Regions from separate parts of the Kosakonia sp. YIM B13571 genome, predicted to be linked through region 3. Evidence: predicted binding sites of a transcription regulator. Region 3 holds the regulator's gene; each other region holds the start of a gene.

Region 1 (3,280 bases), on a different contig from region 3:
TTTCACTGGTTTATCGGTCAGCGACTGCGCGTACTTCGCCCACTCCACGGTAATCGCTTCCGGGCGGCTGACGTCGCCGATAACTACCGGCGGTTTCACGCAGCGGGAACCATAACTCTGCACCCAGCCATTTTGTGTAAAGACGAAGCCGTCGAGGTTTTCACCGAAATACTCCACCATGTCATTACGCTCGGCTTCGCCATGCACCAGCACGTCCAGACCCAGCCGCTCCTGCTCGACAATCGCCTGTTTGATATGTTCGGCGATACCGGTGCGGTAGTTGCTCGCGTCGAGATTGCCTTTTTTGAAGTCCAGGCGCAGGCCACGGATTTCAGTGGTCTGCGGGAATGACCCAATGGTGGTGGTTGGCCAGGCGGGCAGGTTAAAACGCGCACGCTGGGCTTTCGCTCGCTCGGCGTACGGGCTGTTGCGCTGGCTGTCCTGGGCGGTGATCGCCGCCAAACGCTGCGCCACCGCCGTGTTGTGGACGCGAGTAGAGTGGCGACGTGCCTGAATCGGCGCGCTCCATTCCACCAGTTTTTCCGTTTTACCGCTGTTCAGCGCATCGCGCAGCAGCGCCAGCTCCTGGCATTTTTGCAGGGCGAAGGCGAACCAGCTTTTCACTTCCGCATCCAGACGCGTTTCAACACTCAGATCGATCGGGCTGTGCAGCAAAGAACAAGAAGAGGCGACCCACAGCGGACGTTTACCGACCACTTCGTTGATTTGCGCATATTTCTCGGTCAGATCGGCACGCCAGACGTTACGACCATTCACCAGACCGGCAGAAAGCAGCCAGTCAGCAGGCAGACGCGAGTGCAGTTCGGCAACGTTATCCTTGCCGTGTACGAAATCAACATGCAGCCCTTGAACCGGCAGCGCGGCAATTACATCAAGGTTCGGCGTCACGCCTTCAAAATAGGTGGTCAGCAGCAGTTTCACCTGGCCGGAAAGCGCGTCGTAAGCCGGTTTAAACGCATCCCGCCAGGCTTGCGGCAGTTCCAGCACCAGCGCCGGTTCGTCGATTTGTACCCATTCGATATCGCGTTTTGCCAGCTCAGCGAGCACCTGCTGATAAACCGGCAGGATGTCATTCAGCAGGCTTAAACGATCGAACTGTTCGCCTTTCACTTTGCCCAGCCACAGGTAAGTGACCGGTCCGAGCAGGACAGGTTTCACCTTGTGGCCCAGCGCCAGCGCTTCGTCCACTTCGTCAAGCAGTTGCGTCCAGGTAAGTTTGAATTGCTGGCCTTTGCTGAACTCCGGCACCATGTAGTGGTAGTTGGTGTTGAACCATTTGGTCATTTCCGCCGCTGCCGCGGGTTCGCCGGTTGGCGCACGACCGCGACCAATGCGGAACAGGGTGTCGATATCCACCGAGCCGTCTTTGTTCTGATGACGAGCCGGCACATTGCCCAGCAGCAGGCTGGTGGTCAGAACATGGTCGTACCAGGCGAAATCGCCCACCGGCAGCAGATCAATACCGGCCTCTTTTTGCTGCTCCCAGTGACGGGCGCGCAGCTCGCGCCCCACCGCCAGCAACTCTTCACGGGTGGAATTGCCCGCCCAGTAACTCTCTTGCGCTTTTTTCAACTCGCGACGCAGGCCAACGCGAGGGAAACCGAGGGTGTGGTTAAGAATTGTCATTTTTAGCCTCTTCAATTGGGTTAATCCAAAGGATTTCGGATTAAGGGAAGGCGGCAAGTTCATGAATCCCCAGGAGCTTACTGAAGTAAGTGACTGGGGTGCATGAGCGCAGCCAACGCACCATTAATTCGAAAGACGCAGGATTTTTAGACGTCCAGATGTTTACACATCTATAATTCGCAAGTACTGTATATTCCTCAAGCGCAAAATGTTCATGCCGGAGTGAAGGACTTTCATGATCGAAATTAAACACCTGAAAACGCTGCAAGCGTTACGAAACAGCGGGTCGCTGGCGGCAGCGGCGGCAACGCTGCATCAAACGCAGTCCGCGCTTTCCCACCAGTTCAGCGATCTGGAACAGCGCCTTGGCTTTCGTCTGTTTGTGCGTAAAAGCCAACCGCTGCGCTTTACGCCGCAGGGTGAGATTTTGCTGCAACTGGCGAATCAGGTGCTGCCGCAGATTAGCCGCGCATTGCAGGCCTGCAATGAGCCGCAGCAAGCCACGCTGCGCATCGCCATTGAATGCCATAGCTGTATTCAGTGGCTGACACCCGCGCTGGAGAACTTTCGCCAAAATTGGCCGCAAGTGGAGATGGATTTCAAATCCGGCGTCACGTTTGATCCGCAACCCGCGCTGCAACAGGGCGAGCTGGATCTGGTGATGACTTCCGACATTCTGCCGCGCAGCGGCCTGCACTATTCGCCGATGTTTGATTTTGAGGTGCGGCTGGTGCTGGCGCCTGATCATCCGCTGGCGGCGAAAGCGCGCATCACGCCGGACGATATCGCCAGCGAAACGCTGCTGATCTACCCGGTGCAGCGCAGCCGCCTGGATATCTGGCGTCACTTCCTGCAACCGGCGGGCGTGAGCCCGTCGCTGAAAAGCGTCGATAACACGCTGCTGCTGATTCAGATGGTTGCCGCGCGTATGGGCATTGCGGCGCTGCCGCACTGGGTGGTGGAGAGTTTTGAACGCCAGGGTCTGGTCGTGACCAAAACCCTGGGCGAAGGATTGTGGAGCCGGCTGTATGCCGCCGTGCGCGACGGCGAGCAGCGTCAGCCAGTAACGGAAGCGTTTATTCGCTCAGCGCGGAACCACGCTTGCGACCATCTGCCGTTTGTGCGGAGCGCGGAGCGACCCAACGGCGATGTACCCACAACGAGGCCATTATCACCGAACCACCAATAATAAAGCTCGGCCAGTGCGGTTGTTCCTGCCAGATAGCGAGGTTAACCAGTAACCCGGCGGGAACATGCACATTGTTCATGATACCGAGTGTTCCGGCGTCCACCTGTGTTGCGCCGTAGTTCCACATAAAGTAACCCAGCCCGGATGCCACCACGCCAAGCCATACCAGCACGCTCCATTGCAGCGTTGTGGTCGGCAGTTTCTGCGGGTTGCCCATCACAAACCACGCCACCATGGCGACCACGAATGCGCCAAGATAAAACCAGGCAAACGCGTTGTGCTGCGGCATTGGCCGCGTCTCCATCAGGCGTTTATAGCCAACCATACCGATGGCAAAGCTAATATTCGCCAGCTGTACCAGAATCAGGCCAATCCAGAAGTGATCGCTCACTTTGTCGTAGCGAATAATCGCCGCACCAATCACCGCCAGCCCGGCGCTCAGCG
Region 2 (3,280 bases), on a different contig from region 3:
AACTACTGCCGCCATCATAATGAACAGATGATCGGACAGCCCCACCGCCGTGATCACCGAGTCGAGACTGAAGATAATATCGAGCAGCATAATCTGCACAATCGCGCCAAGGAAGGAATGCACATTAGTCTTCAATCCTTCCTCTTCCCCTTCGATCGATTCGTGGATCTCTTTACTCGCTTTCCAGATAAGGAACAGACCACCAAGGAATAAGATCAGATCGCGGGCAGAAACGCTGTGATCAAACACGCTGAACAGCGGGTGTGTCAGCCTTGTTACCCACGCAATGGATGCCAGCAGTAATAGCCGCATGATCATCGCCGCAGCCAGACCTAACCGACGTGCGTGATTACGCTGCGCGGTAGGTAGCTTCGCAACCACCAGAGAGAGGAAAATAATGTTGTCGATCCCTAAAACGATCTCCAGCAGCGTCAGCGTACCGAGCGCGAGCCAGGCGTTGGGATCGGTTACCCATGCAAATAACATCTCTATAAAGTCCTGCCAAAAAAAGAAGCGCCAATTATAAGCGCCACTGTGGCTTAGGCAAAAATTTAATGCGGCGAAAGCAAAAAGTGGCGCGCCAGCAGTGCACCGGTGAAGTTCTTTTTCAGGTAAAAGCCGCGCGGCAATGTGAGGATGGTTTCGCCATGTTCGCCAATGGCCTCGGTCAGCGCTTTACTGTTAGCAGCCTTCGGGCGCAATTGCAGAACTTCGCCGTGACGGGCGGTAATTCGGGTGACCTGACCTAACACAATCAAATCCATCAACTCTTCCCAGTCGAGCCGCAACTGCTGTTCTTCTTCTGCATTTGGGCTCCAGAGCAGCGGCGATCCGACGCGGCGATCCGCCACCGGTATCTCGCGTGATCCTTCAATGGGAACCCATAAGACGCGCTTGAGCTTATGCCGCACGTGGCTGGTTTCCCACACGACGCCACTGTTGCCGGTAAGTGGCGCCACGCACACAAATGTGGTTTCCAGCGGGCGTCCCTGGTTATCCACCGGAATGGTTTTTAGCTCAACGCCCAGCGCGGCAAAATCTTGCTCGGGTTTACTGCCTGCGCTGGCACCGAGCCACAACTCCAGCAGAACACCTGTCCAGCCTTTATCACGCTTTAAATCACGCGGAACGGGCAAGCCTGCAAGGGCGGCCAGTTCGCCGAGCGTGTAGCCCGCCAGGCGCTGTGCCTGGGCAAGCAATTGCACTTCTGATTCAGGCGGTGAAGTGAAAGGAGCCAACGCGAACATGTTAAAAACCTTTTGCTTAAAAAATAACCGCTAATTTTGCACCGTAGCCCGGCAGTGTACCTTTTTCTTTGTGCTATGAACAATTGCATGATTTATAAGGTAATTTACGGAGGGTTTTGAAGAGTTGCGCAACTACGTGTCGGGTTTTCCAAATCTGGTCACTGACAATGAACAGGATCTTACACCATGTTATCCACAGAAAAGTGGGATAACTGGGAAAAAGTGCCACTACTGTTTCGATTTACAGCCTTGACGTGCGAGGAAAATCGAAATTCTGCACAAAATGTGCCTAACTTATTGGCATAATCTGTGGATAAATTCGACTCTGTTCGATCTTTCATCAGCGCCAGGATCCTTAAGGTGATGAACGTCACATTATGGGCCTGTTAACGGTTGAGAAGCTACTTAAATTAATGAATTACTGTGTTTTATTTGTTTCATGCAAAACGGGGTTATTCAGACTGTTCTGGGTTTTCCCTGGGTAATTCCATACTTTTTCACAACTCTATCCACAGAAAAGGTGAATAAAAAGCGTCGTCAAAATCGTTTTCTGTTTATAACTTTGATAATTACTGTGAGTTATTCAAATGTTATTCGTTCGTATCCCTGTCATAGAGTGGTTTACCGTTTTCCGGGAGTGTGAAACAATCGCTTTATTCAGACTTTTTTTGAGGTAGTCCGGTGATTGATGACGATGGCTACCGCCCAAATGTTGGAATCGTAATCTGTAATCGACAAGGTCAGGTCATGTGGGCCAGACGCTTTGGACAGCACTCGTGGCAGTTCCCCCAGGGGGGAATTAACCCTGGCGAGTCCCCGGAACAAGCAATGTATCGGGAACTGTTTGAGGAAGTGGGCTTAAGTCGTAAAGATGTTCGTATCCTTGCTTCTACGCGTAACTGGTTGCGTTACAAGTTACCGAAACGTTTGGTGCGTTGGGACACAAAGCCGGTTTGTATCGGCCAGAAACAAAAATGGTTTCTTTTGCAGTTGATAGGTAACGATAGTGAGATCAACATGCAGACCAGCAGCACGCCCGAGTTTGATGGCTGGCGTTGGGTGAGCTACTGGTATCCTGTCCGTCAGGTAGTGTCGTTTAAACGCGATGTCTACCGACGGGTGATGAAAGAGTTTGCAAGCGCGGTGATGTCGCTTCAGGAAACGCCTCCGAAGCCGCAAAGTGCGCCTGCCTGGCGACGTAAACGAGGTTAAGCCACCCACATTATGCTCACCCGACTGCGAGAAATAGTTGAGAAAGTCGCCAGCGCGCCACGCCTTAATGAAGCGCTGGAAATATTGGTTACCGACGTTTGTCTGGCGATGGAAACCGAAGTGTGCTCGGTCTATCTCGCAGATCACGACCGGCGTTGTTATTACCTGATGGCGACCCGCGGTTTAAAAAAGCCGCGTGGTCGTACCGTCGCGCTCGCATTCGATCAGGGAATTGTCGGTCTGGTAGGCAGGCTGGCGGAACCCATCAACCTGGCGGATGCGCAAAAACATCCCAGTTTTAAATACATTCCTGCTGTTAAAGAAGAGCGCTTTCGCGCTTTTCTTGGCGTACCTATTATTCAGCGTCGCCAGTTGCTTGGTGTGCTGGTGGTGCAACAGCGCGAGCTACGCCAGTACGATGAAAGCGAAGAGTCCTTTCTGGTCACGCTTGCTACCCAGATGGCGGCTATCCTCTCCCAGTCACAGTTAAACGCGCTGTTTGGCCAGTATCGGCAGACGCGAATTCGCGCCTTACCGGCAGCGCCAGGTGTTGCTATCGCTGAAGGTTGGGTCGATGAAACGCTGCCGTTAATGGAACAGGTTTATCCGGCCTCGACGCTTGATACCTCGCTTGAGCGCGAAAGATTAACAGCGGCTCTGGAAGAAGCCGCCAATGAATTTCGCCGTTACAGCAAACGTTTCGCCGCCGGCGCGCAAAAAGAGACGGCGGCAATTTTCGATCTCTATTCGCACCTGCTTTCCGATGCGCGCCTGCGCCGTGAGCTGTTTGAAGAAGTGGACAGGGGCGTGGTGGCTGAATG
Region 3 (3,280 bases):
ATGCATCAATTGACGGCCGTCTCTGGCGCCGTAAGCCTGCCCGGAGTGGGCTTCAACCGCATACGCGAAACCATCCAGCGCATAAGCGGTAAAGGTTAAAAACATCATCAGCACCGCGTTTGCTGCCACCGTCTCATCACCGAGGCGGGCACCAAACACCGTTATCGAACCAAAGCAGAGTTGCAGCAGCAACGAACGCAACATGATATCGCGGTTCAGCGCCAGCAAACGCCGTACGCCGCCGCGCCATGCATTTTTCAACGTCAGCAATGGAATACCGCGCATCACCAGTACGTGTCGCACCATCCACAAGCCAATGACGAAAGTGACGTATTCCGCTATCACCGTGGCAAGCGCTGCACCTTGCACATTCATATGCAGCCCCATGACCAACCACAGATCGAGCACGATGTTGAGCAGGTTCCCCACCACCAGCAAGATCACCGGTGCGCGCGCATACTGCACGCCGAGCAACCAACCGAGCAATACCAGGTTGCCCAGCGAAGCGGGTGCGCTCAACCAGCGAATATCCAGGAACCGCTGCGCCTGTTCCAGCACCGCCTCGCTACCGCCGGTGATATGCAGCGCCACGCCGATAATCGGCGTGCGCAACACAGCAATCAGTACACCAGCGCCCAGCGCCAGCAGCAAAGGCTGGACTAACGCACGCGCCAGCGCGGGCGCATTCTTCGCGCCGAACGCCTGAGCTGTTAGCCCGGTGGTGCTCATGCGCAAAAAGAGCAGCAACATAAAGAGGAAACTGGTTGCCGTTGCGCCAATCGCCACACCGCCCAGGTAAACCGGGCTGTCCAGATGCCCCACTACCGCCGTATCCACTAGCCCCAGCAACGGGACAGTGATATTCGAGAAGATCATCGGCAGTGCAAGCCGCCAGAGCGCTTTGTCGGATGTGGTTAGCAGTGGCATGGTATGAATGTGAATGTTATTGAGGGAAAAGAGGAGATCGCTGCGGAACCTGAATCAGCTCCGCAGCAGAGCGAATGTGCGTTACAACCACGCGCCATTACGAATGACACCGACCGCAAGCCCTTCGATGGTAAAGTTTTGATCGCGCAGATCGACGACGATCGGGGAAAACTCACTGTTTTCCGGCAGCAGTTCAACGGTGTTGCCCTGCTTTTTCAAACGTTTGACCGTGACTTCGTCTTCAATACGCGCAACAACGACCTGGCCGTTACGCACATCTTGCGTTTTGTGCACCGCCAGCAGATCGCCGTCCATAATGCCAATGTCACGCATCGACATGCCGCTCACGCGCAGCAGGAAATCCGCATGGGGTTTAAAGAGGCTCGGATCGACCTGGTAATGGCCTTCGATATGCTGCTGCGCCAGCAGAGGCTCACCCGCCGCGACGCGACCAATCAGCGGTAAGCCGATATCGTCCTCTTCTTCTTCAAGCAGCAGGCGAAGACCACGCGATGCGCCAGATACGATTTCGATAACCCCTTTGCGCGCCAGCGCTTTGAGGTGTTCTTCCGCCGCATTTGGGGAACGGAACCCCAATTGCTGTGCGATTTCCGCACGCGTTGGTGGCATACCGGTTTGAGTGATGCGATCGCGAATAAGATCGAACACCTCTTGCTGCCTGGCCGTTAATGCTTTCATCCCGCCCCCTGGGTGTATATACAGTTATGCTGTGAGTATATACAGCTAAAGGCGATTTTGGAACCAAATTTAAGCAAAAAACCAGAACGTTATTGAATTCTGGAAGCGTTATCGAAAATGCGACCAGAGTAATGCGATCCAGGTAAACATCGCCAACAGGATAGACATCAGCACCGCCGCTGAGCCCATATCCTTTGCTCGCCCGGAAAGTTCATGGAATTCAGAGCCAATACGATCGACCACGGCCTCGATGGCGCTGTTCAGAATTTCGACAATCATCACCAGCGTCACAGAACCAATCAGCAGTACGCGCGTCATTGTGTCAATATCGAGCCAGCAAGCGATTATAATTGCCAGGGTAACCGCAACGGCTTCCTGACGAAATGCCGCTTCATTGATCCAGGCGGCGCGAACGCCTTTCCAGGAATATCCAGCGGCTTTAATGATCCGGGTGAAACCGGTGGTATTATTAGCCATTTAAAAGAACCTTTTTATTAAATTGGCGTCAATGTCTCAGCAAGCGCGCAGCGGTACAACAGAAATTATGTGTGCTTTCTGATATTCTTGCGGCGCAATGGCACTATTAACCAGAGGCTTTACATCCTTTATGTCCGGCTGGCCACGAATTTACTACAAGTTACTGAATTTACCATTAAGCGTACTGGTAAAAAGTAAATCGATCCCCGCAGAACCTGCACAGGAGCTGGGTCTCGATACGTCACGTCCCATCATGTACGTGCTGCCTTATAACTCAAAGGCAGATTTACTGACTCTACGCGCGCAGTGTCTGGCACATGAGCTGCCCGATCCCATGGAACCGCTGGAAATCGACGGCGCTTTGCTGCCGCGTTTCGTGTTTATCCACGGCGGCCCGCGCGTGTTCACTTATTACGCGCCAAAAGAAGAGTCGATCAAGCTGTTCCACGACTACCTGGATTTACACCGCAGCCATCCTGATTTGGATGTGCAAATGGTGCCGGTATCGGTGATGTTTGGTCGTTCACCGGGGCGTGAAAAAGGCGAAATTAACCCGCCGCTGCGTATGCTGAACGGCATCCAGAAATTCTTTGCTGTTTCCTGGCTTGGCCGCGACAGCTTTGTGCGTTTTTCACCGCCGGTTTCGCTGCGTCGTATGGCGACCGAACACGGTACCGATAAAATTATCGCGCAGAAATTGGCGCGCGTGGCGCGTATGCACTTTGCCCGCCAGCGTCTGGCCGCAGTAGGTCCACGCCTGCCGGCCCGTCAGGATTTGTTTAACAAATTGCTCTCGTCCAAGGCGATTGCCCGCGCCGTTGAAGATGAAGCGCGCAGCAAAAAAATCTCCCATGATAAGGCGCAGCAAAACGCCATCGCGCTGATGGAAGAGATCGCCGCGAACTTCTCCTACGAGATGATCCGCCTGACTGACCGTATTCTGGGTTTTACCTGGAACCGTCTCTATCAGGGCATTAATGTGCATAACGCTGAGCGCGTACGCCAGCTTGCACATGACGGTCACGAAATTGTCTATGTGCCCTGCCATCGCAGCCATATGGACTACCTGCTGCTCTCCTATGTGCTCTATCACCAGGGGCTGGTGCCGCCGCATATCGCCGCCGGTATCAACTTGAATTTCTGGCCTGCCGGGCCGATTTTCCGCCGCCTGGGTGCT

The links. The regulator LexA, encoded in region 3, represses DNA repair genes until DNA is damaged. The targets are predictions, from matches to a motif close to TNCTGTATGTACATACAGNA.
Region 1: metR (HTH-type transcriptional regulator MetR) is a predicted target of LexA. The motif match lies at 1,832-1,851, and genes of this name have one in related genera.
Region 2: mutH (DNA mismatch repair endonuclease MutH) is a predicted target of LexA. The motif match lies at 1,477-1,496, and genes of this name have one in related genera.

The regions. Positions count from the first base shown of each region.
Region 1 is NZ_JBHZPL010000015.1:24,576-27,855, forward strand. Features, by position in the region: gene metE (5-methyltetrahydropteroyltriglutamate--homocysteine S-methyltransferase) at 1-1,647, opposite strand, end outside; gene metR (HTH-type transcriptional regulator MetR) at 1,883-2,836, shown strand; gene ACFX4O_RS22435 (carboxylate/amino acid/amine transporter) at 2,724-3,280, opposite strand, start outside.
Region 2 is NZ_JBHZPL010000016.1:60,071-63,350, forward strand. Features, by position in the region: gene ACFX4O_RS23000 (TerC family protein) at 1-486, opposite strand, end outside; gene mutH (DNA mismatch repair endonuclease MutH) at 552-1,247, opposite strand; gene rppH (RNA pyrophosphohydrolase) at 1,929-2,459, shown strand; gene ptsP (phosphoenolpyruvate--protein phosphotransferase) at 2,472-3,280, shown strand, end outside.
Region 3 is NZ_JBHZPL010000009.1:19,389-22,668, reverse strand. Features, by position in the region: gene dinF (MATE family efflux transporter DinF) at 1-927, opposite strand, end outside; gene lexA (transcriptional repressor LexA) at 1,009-1,626, opposite strand; gene ACFX4O_RS18345 (diacylglycerol kinase) at 1,735-2,103, opposite strand; gene plsB (glycerol-3-phosphate 1-O-acyltransferase PlsB) at 2,234-3,280, shown strand, end outside.